DNA from 3 places in the Photobacterium kagoshimensis genome. Region 3 is predicted to be linked to each of the others. Evidence: predicted binding sites of a transcription regulator. Region 3 holds the regulator's gene; each other region holds the start of a gene.
The links. The regulator PurR, encoded in region 3, represses purine synthesis genes. The targets are predictions, from matches to a motif close to TNANGNAAACGTTTNCNTNA.
Positions count from the first base shown of each region.

Region 1 (4,852 bases), on a different contig from region 3:
CTTCAGCCGTTAGTTGTGCTGCTGCTTCTACTGCTAGTTCAACTTCAGAACCTGTTGCAATGATGATTAGCTCAGGCTTACCCACACAATCTTTCAGGATGTAACCACCCTTAGCGATGTTGGCCACTTGCTCTGCGTTACGTTCTTGCTGTGCAAGGTTTTGACGCGAGAAGATTAGCGATGTTGGGCCATCTTTACGTTCAATTGCCAGTTTCCAAGCTACCGCTGATTCAACTTGGTCACATGGACGCCATGTGCTCATGTTTGGCGTTAGACGCAGTGAAGCAATTTGCTCAACCGGTTGGTGCGTTGGACCATCTTCACCTAAGCCGATTGAATCGTGGGTGTAAACTTGGATGTTTTGCACTTTCATTAGTGCAGCCATACGCATTGCGTTACGCGCGTATTCCATGAACATTAGGAAAGTTGCGCCGTATGGTACGAAACCACCGTGTAGCGCAATACCGTTCATGATAGCTGTCATACCGAACTCACGTACACCATAGTGGATGTAGTTACCCGCGAAATCATCAGCTGTTAGCGATTTAGAGCCCGACCACATAGTCAGGTTAGAAGGCGCAAGGTCAGCCGAGCCGCCCATGAATTCTGGTAGCATAGCACCAAATGCTTCTAGTGCATTTTGTGATGCTTTACGTGATGCGATGTTCGCTGGGTTAGCTTGAAGATCAGCAATGATTGCTGATGCTTTTTCTTCCCACTGTGCAGGTAGTTCACCGTTTACACGACGCTTGTATTCTGCTGCTAGCTCAGGGTAAGCCGCTTGGTACGCTGCGAACTTCTCGTTCCAGCTTGCTTCTTTCGCTGCGCCCGCTTCTTTTGCATCCCACTGTGCTGCGATATCAGCAGGGATTTCAAATGGACCGTGGTTCCAGCCAAGTTGCGCTTTCGTTGCTGCAATTTCTTCAGCGCCTAGTGGTGCGCCGTGACAGTCGTGCGTACCCGCTTTGTTTGGTGAACCAAAACCGATAACTGTTTTAGTACAGATAAGCGTTGGACGACCGGTTTCTGCTTTAGCCGCTTCAATTGCCGCGTTGATTGCGTCAGCATCGTGACCATCAACCGCAGGGATCACATGCCAGCCGTACGCTTCGAAACGCTTAGGCGTATCGTCAGAGAACCAGCCTTCAACTTCACCATCAATAGAGATGCCGTTGTCATCCCAGAATGCAACAAGCTTGCCTAGGCCTAATGTGCCAGCAAGTGAACAGGCTTCGTGAGAGATACCTTCCATTAGACAGCCATCGCCCATGAACACGTACGTGTTATGGTCAACGATGTCGTGGCCTTCACGGTTGAATTGTGCAGCTAGGGCTTTTTCAGCCATTGCCATACCAACACCGTTAGTGATGCCTTGGCCTAGAGGACCTGTTGTTGTTTCAACACCCGGTGCGTAACCATATTCAGGGTGACCCGGTGTTTTAGAATGCAGTTGACGGAAGTTCTTCAGATCTTCGATAGAAAGATCGTAACCCGTCAGGTGAAGCAGAGAATAAATTAGCATTGAACCGTGGCCGTTCGACAAAATGAAACGGTCGCGATCAGCCCACTCAGGGTTTTGTGGGTTGTGGTTCATGTGGCCACGCCACAGTACTTCAGCGATATCAGCCATACCCATAGGTGCGCCTGGGTGGCCTGAGTTAGCTTGTTGAACACCATCCATGCTTAGGGCACGAATTGCATTAGCTAGATCTTTACGAGAAGACATGTCTGCTCCAGAGGTTCGTAGACTGTTGTAATATGGTTATTTGCTTGTCTTAAAACTACCTGTATCAGGCGCAGCAAATTAACCAGGAATCGGCGGGCGGGTATTGTCGCAAAGTATTTACCCTTACTGCAAACGATTTCCTGAACAAAATAAGTCTGTTTTCAACAAGCTGCTACCTTAGTGCCACAAAAACGCAGAAATTTCGCACAGTTAAAGTAATCGTTTGCGTCATCAATATTTAGAAACCACAAAATAAGTATTGTTGATTTTCACTCTCGTTTGCGTATTATAGCCGTCTAGACGGAAGTAGCTCTATACATACGAACGTATATACGTGTGAATAGAACGGCACCTAGCCCGCATAAAAGTGCTACTTATATTACTATTATGAATACCTACAAGTGAGAATTCTCATGGCAAAACACCTGTTTACTTCTGAGTCAGTATCTGAAGGTCATCCAGATAAAATTGCAGACCAAATTTCTGATGCAGTATTGGATGCAATTCTAGAGCAAGACCCAAAAGCACGTGTTGCTTGTGAGACTTACGTAAAAACCGGCATGGTAATGGTTGGCGGTGAAATAACGACATCAGCTTGGGTTGATATCGAAGAAATCACACGTGAAACAGTGCGTGAAATTGGTTACGTTCACTCAGACATGGGCTTTGATGCCAATTCTTGTGCTGTACTAAACACCATCGGTAAGCAATCACCAGACATCAACCAAGGTGTTGATAAAGCAGACCCTAAAGAGCAGGGCGCAGGTGACCAAGGTATTATGTTCGGTTACGCTACCAACGAAACTGACATCCTAATGCCAGCACCAATTACTTACTCTCACCTTCTTGTTAAGAAGCAAGCTGAAGTGCGTAAGAGCGGTAAACTAGACTTCCTTCGTCCAGATGCGAAATCTCAAGTGACCTTCCAATACGACCAAGGCAAAATTGTTGGTATCGATGCAGTTGTGCTTTCAACGCAACACTGTGATTCAGTAACCACACCGGATCTACGTGAAGCCGTAATGGAAGAAATCATCAAGCCAGTACTGCCTGCAGAGTGGATCAACAAAGACACTAACTTCTTCATCAACCCAACCGGCCGTTTTGTTATCGGTGGCCCTATGGGTGACTGTGGTCTAACAGGTCGTAAGATCATCGTTGATACCTACGGTGGCGCTGCACGTCACGGTGGTGGTGCATTCTCTGGTAAAGATCCATCAAAAGTTGACCGCAGTGCAGCATACGCAGCACGTTACGTAGCGAAAAACATCGTTGCAGCAGGCCTGGCCGATCGTTGTGAAATCCAACTGTCTTACGCTATCGGTGTTGCCGATCCAACATCTATCATGGTTGAAACCTTCGGTACTGAAAAAGTGTCTCACGACATCATCATCGAAGCAGTTCGTCAGAACTTCGACCTACGCCCTTACGGTCTACAAGAAATGCTGAACCTACTTCAGCCTATCTACCAAAAGACGGCGGCATACGGCCACTTTGGTCGTGACGAATTCCCTTGGGAAGCAACAGATAAAGCGGCAATCCTACGCGATTTCGCTAACATCAAGTAAGTTTGCCTCGGCATTAAGCCAGCGAATCTTGATAGAAAAAAGGAAGCCTCGGCTTCCTTTTTTATTGCCTGTTTGGGACGATTTTCTCCAAGCTCATCGCAGCCAACAAGGCATTAAGCAAGAGCTAGCTATTATTGTCGCGTTTCCCTAAACTATTTATACTGCCTGCTCCACCAGCAACCTAAAGCACACCATGCCCTCACTTCAATCCCAAGTTATCGCTAAAGTCGAATCCTGTATTTCGCATGCTAATCAACGTCTGCAAAAGCGTTTTGCGATGCCTGCCGTTAGCTTTCGTCAAGGGGGCAAAATTGCAGGTAGTGCACGGTTACAGGGATGGGAAGTACGCTTTAATCCCGTATTGCTAAAAGAAAACCCACAAGCTTTTCTCGATGAAGTGGTGCCACACGAAGTCGCGCATTTGATCACCTTTAAGCTATTTGGTCGCGTTCGACCACATGGCAAAGAGTGGCAAACCATCATGACCCAAGTCTTTGGTCTTCCCGCCCGCACCACTCACAGTTTTGATGTCAGCTCAGTGCAAGGCAAAACGTTCCCCTATCAATGCCAATGTAGCCAACATCAACTCACGGTACGCCGTCACAATAAAGTGGCACGCGGACAGGCCAATTATCACTGCCGCCAGTGCCGCCAACCGCTTATTCTGTGCCCATAATACCTGCAGCCCTGCTCCCCGCTCGCTCATACTATTTCTATCAGTACGGTGTAATTGCGTAAGTTATTGGTACATCATGGCGTGATATAGCTCTAAAATAGTAAGATATTGATAAGCCTATCAAACCTATTGCGAGCGAATACATCCATGAAACGCGCCTACTTAGCCCTTCTCGGCCTGCTGTTATTACCCACCGCGAGTCATGCCGAAGGTAAACACCCGACCTCATTTTCCAATGCGAAAAAGCAGGCGATTAAAATTTATAAAGATCATCCGGTGAGTTTTTATTGCGGCTGTGATATTAAATGGCAAGGCAAAAAAGGGATCCCAGATCTTGATAATTGCGGCTACCAAGTGCGTAAACAACTTAAACGCGCCAGTCGTATTGAGTGGGAACACGTGGTTCCTGCGTGGCAATTTGGTCACCAGCTGCAATGCTGGCAAGACGGCGGCCGTAAAAATTGTCGTAAAGACAAACGCTTCAAAGTGATGGAATCGGATCTGCATAACCTGACCCCCGCGATTGGTGAAGTAAACGGCGACCGTTCTAATTACCAATTCCTACCGTGGAATGGCAACAAGGGAGCGTTTTATGGCCAATGTGACATGAAGGTCGACTTCAAAAGCAAACGTGTCGACCCGCCAGAGGCTTCTCGCGGTGCTATTTCACGAATCTATTTATACATGGCGCAGGAATACCGCGAGTTAAATCTATCACGCCAGCAACGCCAGTTAATGGAAGCATGGAATCGCCAATACCCTGTTGATCAATGGGAATGTGAGCGTGACCGTCGCATTAAAACAACACAAGGCACCAACAATCCTTTTGTTTTAGCAGCCTGTAATAAGGCTAAGCTGTAATCTTTCAGCAGCAAACTTGAT
Region 1 covers NZ_JAKJSO010000025.1:16,442-21,293, reverse strand. The annotation lists gene tkt (transketolase) at 1-1,726, opposite strand, end outside; gene metK (methionine adenosyltransferase) at 2,140-3,294, shown strand; gene L4C35_RS20420 (SprT family zinc-dependent metalloprotease) at 3,488-3,970, shown strand; gene L4C35_RS20415 (endonuclease) at 4,118-4,831, shown strand.
Region 1: the regulator PurR is predicted to act here: its motif matches at 1,938-1,957, upstream of metK (methionine adenosyltransferase).

Region 2 (4,852 bases), on a different contig from region 3:
AGGTTTATAGCCAATCACAGTATCAAGCTGTTCTTCCGACGTACGAGGGGCTTCACTTCCCGCTAAACGCGCGAACAGTGCTTCCATCTCTATAGGATCAACGCCCTGCCAGATCCACTGAGGACGGCGTAAACTACGATACCAACCATGCTCAGTATCGCCATCAAGTGCATTGTGTACACCTGAAGCCTTTGGATGAGCAATACGTACTAAGCTTGAAGTTTCTTTAGATGTCTGGCGAGGTGCAAACAACTTTTCAGATAAATTCGACTTTGATGGTTCAGACACGGTGTTCTCCATAGCAACAACGATAACAACGATAAAACGGGACGCTTGCTGTTAGATACAAGCCCTTAAAAGCAGTCATTACCGAGAAATAGTACCTAAGAGATAATATATACCGACTACGCCAAGTATAACACTCATCACACCTTGGTTTTATTGGCTTTATTGATGGAGAGCAAACCTTAACGCAGAGATAAAAAAAGAGACGCCTTAAGCGTCTCTCTCAAATATAGCTTTGTGGCTATAGCAAATTATTTCTTTGAGATAGGCTCAACGAAAGTAACGGCCATATCCCATGGTTGTTCAATCCATGTATCTTGAGCAATATCAACCACGTAGTCATCGATAAGGTGCTTACCAGCAGGCTTAGCACAAACCGTAACAAACTTCGCTTTCGGGTACATTGCACGGATCATTTCAGCAGTGCCGCCAGTATCAACAAGATCATCGATTACGATGAAGCCTTCACCATCGCCGTCTGCTTGTTTTAGTACTTTCATTTCACGCTGGTGATCGTGGTCGTAACTTGAGATACATACGGTATCAACATGACGAATGTTAAGCTCACGCGCTAGGATTGCCGCAGGAACCAAACCACCACGACTAACTGCAATAATACCTTTCCACTGATCAGCAGGAAGCAGTTTCTCTGCTAGCTGACGTGTGTACATTTGCATGTTGTCCCATGTAATGACGAACTTATTACTCATATCCGATGAACCTCTAATCAGCGAAATTGTTCACTGTAAACCTGTGTTATAGAAAAATAATTTTAGCAAGAAATAGTGCAGCAATAACCCAAACGCTCGCGTTTACTTCGCGTCCTTTACCACTCATCAATTTTACAACTGCATAAGTGATGAAGCCAAGGCCAATACCTTCTGCAATCGAGTAAGTCAGTGGCATTAATAAACACACCACAACCACTGGCGCAGCTTCGGTTAAATCGCGCCAATCAACACTTACTAAGCCAGACATCATTAGAATGGCAACATAAAATAGTGCACCTGCCGTTGCATAGGCTGGCACCATACCCGCCAATGGGGCAAAAAACAATGCACAGAAGAATAATACACCAACCGTTACGGCTGTAAGACCTGTACGACCGCCAACTGCCACACCCGACACACTTTCAACAAAAGAGGTGGTATTGGATGTACCCAGTAATGCACCAACAGATGTTGCTGTACTATCGGCCAATAGCGCACGGTTTAGACGTGGTAGTTTACCATCATCACCAATCAGGTTTGCTTTTGTTGCAACGCCCACTAACGTGCCAGCAGTATCAAACAGGTCAACAAATAGGAAGGCGAATACAATCGAAATCAAGCCCACTTCCATCGCACCTGAGAAATCAAGTTGCAAGAAGGTTGGAGCAATACTTGGTGGCATTGACATCACACCGGTATACGTCACATCACCGAATAAAATACCCACTAATGTCACGGCAAGAATCGCCATCAACACTGCCGCTTTATAGCCACGATGAACCAGTGCAATCGTTAAGAAAAAACCTAATGCTGCTAATGCCGCGGGTAAACTGGTTAAGTCACCCACATGCACCAAGGTCGCAGGGTTACCCACAACGATGCCTGAGTTTTGCAGCGCGATAAACGCGAGGAATAAACCAATACCTGCTGAGATACCAGTTCGCAGTGATAATGGAATCGCATTAATGATCCATTCACGTACTTTCAAGACACTCAATACAATGAAACATAGACCAGACAGGAATACTGCCGCCAGCGCGACCTGCCATGTATGCCCCATGCCTAATACAACGCTATAAGTAAAGAAGGCGTTAAGACCCATACCAGGAGCTTGAGCGACTGGGTAATTAGCAACAAAGCCCATAATGAAACAACCAATCATTGCCGCTAAACAAGTCGCGACAAAAACAGCACCGTGATCCATACCGGTTTGCGATAGCATCGTTGGGTTAACAAAGATGATATACGCCATGGTCAGGAAGGTCGTTAAACCAGCCAACATTTCAGTGCGAACGTCAGTACCGTGTTCTTTTAGTTTAAATAGTTTCTCAAGCATTGCTCTCGATTCCTTGGAGATTTACGCAGCAGTTATAAAGGTAAATTCATCAACAAGCGTTGGCATAAACGTTAAGTAAACGATTAGGTAAACGTTTGCTATTTTGGGTTTAGGTGCGCAATTATATGCCTCTACCCTATGAAGATCCAGTAATGAGATGCAGAATGCTGTAATTTAGCGCCAAGTGAACAAAAAACTCACCAAACAATTAGAGCTAATAATCTTAACAAATAAAATCAATAACTTAGAGTGGATGTAATTGTGCGTTAATTCATCACTTCAAAAGTTATCTACTTCTCATTAACAAACATTTCATCAAGTTCAGTCATTAATATGGACCTTTATGAATAATGTAATCGAATACAGCATGCAAACGACAATCAATTCCAATCGATATATACGAACTTGATTTTATAAGGAGGCGTTATACCAAAAAGAAAGTTGGAAGATAAAAAAACGCCACCCCAAAGTGGAGTGGCGATAGAATGTTGCAAATAACGTCATAACGCTATTTTAAATTCTTAAATAAGGGGGGGTGAACAATACTGTTCAAAGAAAATAGTGTTCATCACTCACTATTTTCTGAAAATTAGTAACCGAAGTAGCTCGGGTATTGGAAGTTCGCAGTGTAAACAGAGCGGTTGTTCCAAAATGTTGCAATAGAGTCAAAAACTTTCATTTTAAATCACCTTTTCATAAGTTATCCAAACACATGCACAGTTAGCATGGCTCAATTCCCTGGAGCAATAACCTTCACTGGTACACTTAATCTCAGTTCCTTGGAGGCGATATATCGGGTTCATCCTGAACAGTTAGTGTGTTGTTGTCATCTCTTCATAAGATGCAGAAACTATAACCAAATCGTAATTTACTTACAAGCATTTTCTTTAAGTGGATCACACTTTTTCTATTTAAATTGGTTGCCACTTGAGTAAATGTAATTAAATTACCAAAACAAGATAAGCAACCTGTTTAGCAATTACTATTAGGCATATAAGCCTACCAATATGGTTTTTGAATCAAAAAACCATTCCATAAAGACATGTGCACGTCACCGTAACAACAATACCTATAATGCCTGTCATTACAGCATGCGTTATTCTTCTATAGCTAAAAGCCCCGCTTCGCTTTGTAACGTGCCCTAGCTCTTATACTGACTGGACTGAGGGTATATTTCCCTGTCCCCCCTACACCCACAGTGGTATCCTTGAATGCACTTGGATAGTAAGTTGTGCTACAAAAGACGGCTTATTAATAGATATTCATCTAGTGAATTCAGTGGCTACCTTATAGATCGACTAGATTATTACGGTGCCACTACTGATATTCAAAGGGAGACTTCTGTGTCTGAAATCAGCCAACTGTCACCGCAACCTGTGTGGCAATTCTTCGATCAAATCTGTTCTATTCCTCATCCATCAAAGCATGAAGAGCAACTCGCTCAACACATCATCCAATTTGCTCAAGGTGAAGGCCTTGAAGTACGTCGTGATGAAGTAGGCAACGTTTTCATCAAAAAACCTGCTACACCAGGTATGGAAGATCGCAAAGGTGTTGTGCTTCAAGCTCACATCGATATGGTTCCACAGAAGAACGAAGATACCGACCACGATTTCTTACAAGATCCTATCCAGCCATTCATTGATGGCGAGTGGGTTACAGCTAAAGGCACCACGCTAGGCGCTGATAACGGTATGGGTATGGCTGCATGTTTAGCGGTACTTGCTGCTAAAGATGTAGAGCACGGCCCACTAGAAGTACTGCTTACCATTGATGAAGAAGCCGGTATGACAGGTGCTTTTGGTCTGAAAGAAGGTTGGTTAGAAGGTGATATCCTTTTAAACACCGATTCAGAACAAGAAGGCGAAGTGTACATGGGTTGTGCTGGCGGTGTAGATGGTGCCATCACTGTCGACGTTGCACGCGAAGACGCATCTGCTGAGCATCAAGCTGTTAAGTTGGTTCTTAAAGGCCTTAAAGGCGGCCACTCTGGTTGTGACATTCACACTGGGCGTGGTAATGCAAACAAACTACTAGGTCGTTTCCTATTCTCTCACGCTGAAGAACTGGGTCTTCGCCTTGCTTCTTTCACTGGTGGTAGTCTTCGTAACGCGATTCCTCGTGAAGCTAACGCAGTGGTTACACTACCAGCAGCAAACGTCGATAAGCTAAACAGCCTATTCAGCCACTACCAAGAGCTGCTAACAGCAGAACTTGGCCGTGTAGAAACTGACATTACACTGTTTACTGAGCAAGCTGAACTTCCTGCCAATGTATTTGCCGCAGCAGACCAAACGCGTCTACTGGCAGTGCTAAATGCTTGCCCGAATGGTGTTATTCGCATGAGCGATGACATTGCAGGTGTGGTTGAGACATCACTAAACGTGGGTGTGATTACAACTGAAGAAGACAAGGTAACCATTCTTTGCCTGATCCGCTCACTGATCGACTCTGGTCGTAGCAATGTTGAAGGCATGCTAAAAGCCGTTGCTAACCTTGCTGGCGCACAATGTGAGTTCTC
Region 2 covers NZ_JAKJSO010000011.1:91,740-96,591, forward strand. The annotation lists gene frsA (esterase FrsA) at 1-288, opposite strand, end outside; gene gpt (xanthine phosphoribosyltransferase) at 537-995, opposite strand; gene L4C35_RS08200 (NCS2 family permease) at 1,042-2,331, opposite strand; gene L4C35_RS08205 (aminoacyl-histidine dipeptidase) at 3,675-4,852, shown strand, end outside.
Region 2: the regulator PurR is predicted to act here: its motif matches at 2,415-2,434, upstream of L4C35_RS08200 (NCS2 family permease).

Region 3 (4,852 bases):
TTACGCGCTCGAATTTTAAGTAATACTCCCCAGATGATCAGGATGATATTAAAGCCACCAACCAGAGTAAATATGTCGATGAGCGCATTAAAAGGAGCCAGTTGCTGTGAGACTAGTAGCATTGCGAAAGCGGGAGGGAGTAGGCTGATAATAACAAGGGCACGGAGTAGTGTAGGCCATTTGTTAAATTTATCTTTGAATATGTGGTCTGTTTGCCCAGGAAAAGGCTTTGAACAGAGCATACGAGCCTCTCTTTTTAGCAATCATTAAGACTGCGTATCGTTATGGTATAGGTGAACTGGTGACATATTATTGGCGTCACACTAAGTGCGATAGTGACCATAAGTAGTTAAAAACAAAAAAATGGCGGTGGAAAGCCCACTGACAGTGGTTATTTTACTTATTTAAGGCGGGATTAAAAGTTAACTGATGCTTTTGTGAACAGTATTTGTGAGAAGAGTCAATCTTTGACGTAATCCTGACATTCGGTAGGCTAGGGCTACAAAAAACGAGGCCTGAGCCTCGTTCTTATTGTGGTGACTGTGTTGTGTTTGCCCCGACTCCCTAAGGTAGCAAGCCTAGCAGTTCACCACGTCTCGTTTCACTGATCACAGACCAGTGTGTGCCACTGATTGCGCCTTCTAAAGCCCAAAGCAACTCGATGTTGAGATTATTATCATGTGTATCGAGCAATGCTTTATAAGCATCAATAGCGCCGACTTCAATCAGTTTATCGACAGTATCAATACCCACTTTTTTCAGCATACGTTCATTAGCGAGTCTTAAGTTTGGCAAATCTTTAATGCGAGATGGCCCAACTTTACTTTTTGTTTCTTTGTCGTTCTTCGCACCTTCTAGTGAGCCTTGTGCGTACTCGATAATCATCTCTGGGGTATCCCACCAGAGGTCAGGAATAGCAAAATGTTTAGTCACTACGGGAAATCCGCGTTTCTCATAAACATAAGGTGATAGATTAGCTTCTTTAAACACTTCAATGTTTTTTGCATTCGCGCGAAGGTGTAATTTATTTTTTACTACCAGTGCAAACATTGTTTCGCCTGCGAAAATGCCAAAACCGCCAAACATTGAGCGGGATTTAACACTGCCAAAACTATCGAATAATTTTAGAGTGTCTTTAAGTATTGGTTTATCCATGCGACTTCTCGGTGAAATAAATCTTGGGAGTCACCTAACATATAAGCGAGGAGTTTAGGTTAGCAAAGCACACTTAATGTATGTCAAAAGCATGTCAAACCCTAAAGCAGGTTTGCAGTAAATCCATCGGTAACCCCGCTACCTTGAATGTGTTAATTTTTATTAAATAACACTTTGTTAGGCCGGAAGCTTTGCGTCCTACTTTTTCAAGTAGTTTGCCCTGTTCGTGACGTAATAAGCATATCGTAAATAGCAGAAAAGCGTTTACTCTATGCTGGGGAAAATGTGATGTTGCTTCAATTATTACTGCTTTATGAAGAGAGAATATTCAGGGATTAAATAAATCATTGGGTAAATGAAGCAAACTTATTTCAAATCTAAAAGTAATTTTATTGTTACATATTAAATATTTATGTAAAAAAGGAGGGTTTAGCGTGGCGGGAATGAATAAAAAAAGCCGACGATATGGGGTCGTCGGCTATTCAATGTTTATGCGTAAAGCGAATAGTTAGTTAAGCTTATGAACCGATTTACGTACAACTAATTCAGGTGACATTTCAAAAACACGGTTTTCGTGCTTTTTATCTTTCACGCGTTCCATCAAGATTTCAATCGCTGTTTTACCTAAACGGCGTTTAGGCTGGTGGATTGTCGTTAACGGTGGCGAGAAGAAAGGTGCTAGCTCGATGTTATCGTAACCAATGATAGATATATCTTCAGGAACACGAACGCCATTCTGAACGAAAGTACTGATCATCGCCATGGCCATAATGTCGTTAAAACAGAAAATAGCCGTTGGACGTTCTTTCATCGCAATGAATTGCTCAGCGGCTTTCACGGCCGTTTCACACTCGAAGTCACCTTCGATAATCCAATCTTCATTAACGGTTAGGTTTGCTTCGTCCATCGCTTTTTGGAAGCCTTTTAAGCGCTCACGACAGGTTGATTTTTCATTGTGACCTGATAAACAGCCAATTTTAGTGTGGCCGTTTTCAATAAAGTGCTTGATTGCGATATAGCCACCAATGGCTGCGTTGTCTTGAATTTTATCCGTGTGTGGACTTTCAGGACCCCAATCCATCACAACCATAGGTAGGTCATTTTGACGTTCTAATAGGTCTAATAGACGTTGATCAAGGTCCGAACACATCACCATTAGGCCATCAACGCGTTTTTCGGCGAGCATGCGCAGGTAATCGCGTTGCTTAGATAGGTTACCTTCAGTGTTACACAGGATAAGTGTGTAGCCTTCTTTGTAGCAGTATTCTTCTACGCCATGTACAACCTCAGCAAAAAAGGGGTTGGTTGACTTGGTGACCAACATACCAATTGTGCGGGTAGTGTTACATTTTAGGCTGCGAGCAACAGCGCTTGGTGCATAGTTAAGTTCATCAACGGCTGCTAACACTTTTTTTTGTGTTGCTTCTGCTACGAAGCGTGTTTTATTAATCACGTGCGAGACTGTTGTTGTTGAAACTCCAGCCATACGTGCAACATCTTTAATCGTTGCCATAGTTATTCTTCTAATAATTGCAATAAAGAGGATCTTTTTAAGCTATACATAGCGCCAACTCTTTCATTTCGAGTGCTGTATGTCGCTAGAGACCTTGTATAAACGTTAAAAGCCGCTTCTCAGATGAGCGGCTTTTATGGATTTGGTAGCGTTACATTGTTAATCGCTTGCGTTCACATTTTACTGAGTGTAGCGCACAGTGCAACGTTTCTGTCTATCAAGATGGCAATACTTGATAAACATCAACAATAATAATGTAAATTGCGTAAAATTTGATGCATCAGTATGCATTTATTTGTGCATTGTAAGGATTACATAACGAGCGACTATAGAATAACTGGGTGTTGAAGTGTAGGGTGCTTGGTCATCGTGACAGGCCAGCCATAGATTCGCTCAATATTCTGAGAATCTAATGCATGCCAAGCATCGCCATCAGCCTGTATCTTTCCATTTTTTACAATAACTAAGCGGTCTGCATATTGTGCAGCAAGGTTTAGATCATGCAATACGACGATAACAGCTGCTCCTGCTTTAGCCATATGTTGTGCGAGTTGTAATGTTTTATGTTGATGCGCTAAATCAAGTGCTGATGTTGGTTCATCGAGCATCAAAATAGCATTTTCTTTCGCTTCGCTAAGCTGAGTAAGCACGCGGGCAAAATGAACCCGTTGTTTTTCGCCACCAGACAAAGAAGGGTACAGCCGATTTGAAAGGGCTGTCACTTCGGTTTTTTGCATCATAGTAGCAGCTGTTTTAGTCGCATCAGCACGCGTTAGATCAAGTGGTAATGCACCAAGCTCCGCAACTTCTTGAGCAGTAAACGCAAAGCTTAAACTACTATGCTGGGGCAAAACGGCTAAATACTTGGCAAGATCTTTTGCTGACCATTGATGGTGGGTTTTGCCATGAATCAGAATCTCACCGCCTGCCTCTAACTCGCCGCACAGCACTTTAAGTAGGGTACTTTTCCCTGCACCATTAGGACCAAGTAGTGCAGTGACTTCGCCATGTCGAATTTCTATATCGAACTCATCAAGCAAGATTTTACCGCCTAGCTCTAAATTTAATCCTTTCGCTGTGATTGCGATTTTATCTTGAGATTGAAATTTAGAACATGAAAAGCCTGCCATCATGATAGGCGTCCTTTTTGTTTAATCAGTAATATTATGAAGAAGGGCGCACCCAATAGAGCGGTAATAATTCCCACGGGTAGTTCTGCGGGAGCTGCAATAACACGTGCGATCATGTCGGCGACCAGTAAAATTAAAGCTCCCAATAGTGCTGAAAGTGGCAGCAGTGTTTTATGGTTAGGGCCTGCAAGCATACGGCCTAAGTGTGGAATGATTAGGCCGACAAATCCAATAACACCAGTGAGGGATACGCAGACACCAACGCCAGCCGCGCACAGTAAAATTAAGCTACGTTTGAGGGCTTGTACATTTACACCCATGTGTTTGGCTTCAGCTTCACCCAGCAAAAAAGCATTAAGTGCATTTGCTTGACGGTCAAAGATCCACATTAGAATGCCTAAGGTCGTAAATGCCAACGTAATCCCTGGCCATGTTGCACCCGCTAATGATCCCATGGTCCATAATGATAAGTCACGCAAGGCCTGATCATCGGCAAAATAGTTCATTAGACCTAAAGCCGCGCCTGATAAGGCTCCGATAGCTACACCGGCTAGCAGCATGATGGTCACGGATGTGCCATTTTTGTCTGTGCCAAGTGTATAAACCAGCCAAGTACTTACTGCGCCCCCAAGAAATGCCATGATAGGCACAGTGCCTAATGTTAATAGGATCGGGAAAGATGATGCTAAAGAGCCAAAAAGAACAATAGCCAGTGCAGCACCTAAACTTGCCCCACCTGATACGCCAATAATGCCAGGATCAGCCAGTGGATTTCGAAACAGCCCCTGCATAACGGCGCCACATAAAGCGAGAATGGCACCAATCGCAATACATAATAAGGTACGTGGCAGCCTTATTTGTTGGATCACAATCTGGATATGTGCGGGCAATTCACTTTGCCAAGGCGTAAAGGCTTTTAAGCTTTGACTGAGAGTTATAGCCATAGGGCCAACAATCACGGATGTTGCCACCGCAAGGAAGAGCAAGCTCAACCCAATAGGGAAAACAACTTTTAATGGAAGTCTTTGGATTTGCATAACGGACACGTAACGAA
Region 3 covers NZ_JAKJSO010000018.1:44,213-49,064, reverse strand. The annotation lists gene L4C35_RS17075 (hypothetical protein) at 1-242, opposite strand, end outside; gene L4C35_RS17070 (TfoX/Sxy family DNA transformation protein) at 565-1,155, opposite strand; cyclic di-GMP riboswitch class I at 1,281-1,385, opposite strand; gene purR (HTH-type transcriptional repressor PurR) at 1,664-2,668, opposite strand; gene L4C35_RS17060 (heme ABC transporter ATP-binding protein) at 2,995-3,798, opposite strand; gene L4C35_RS17055 (FecCD family ABC transporter permease) at 3,798-4,835, opposite strand.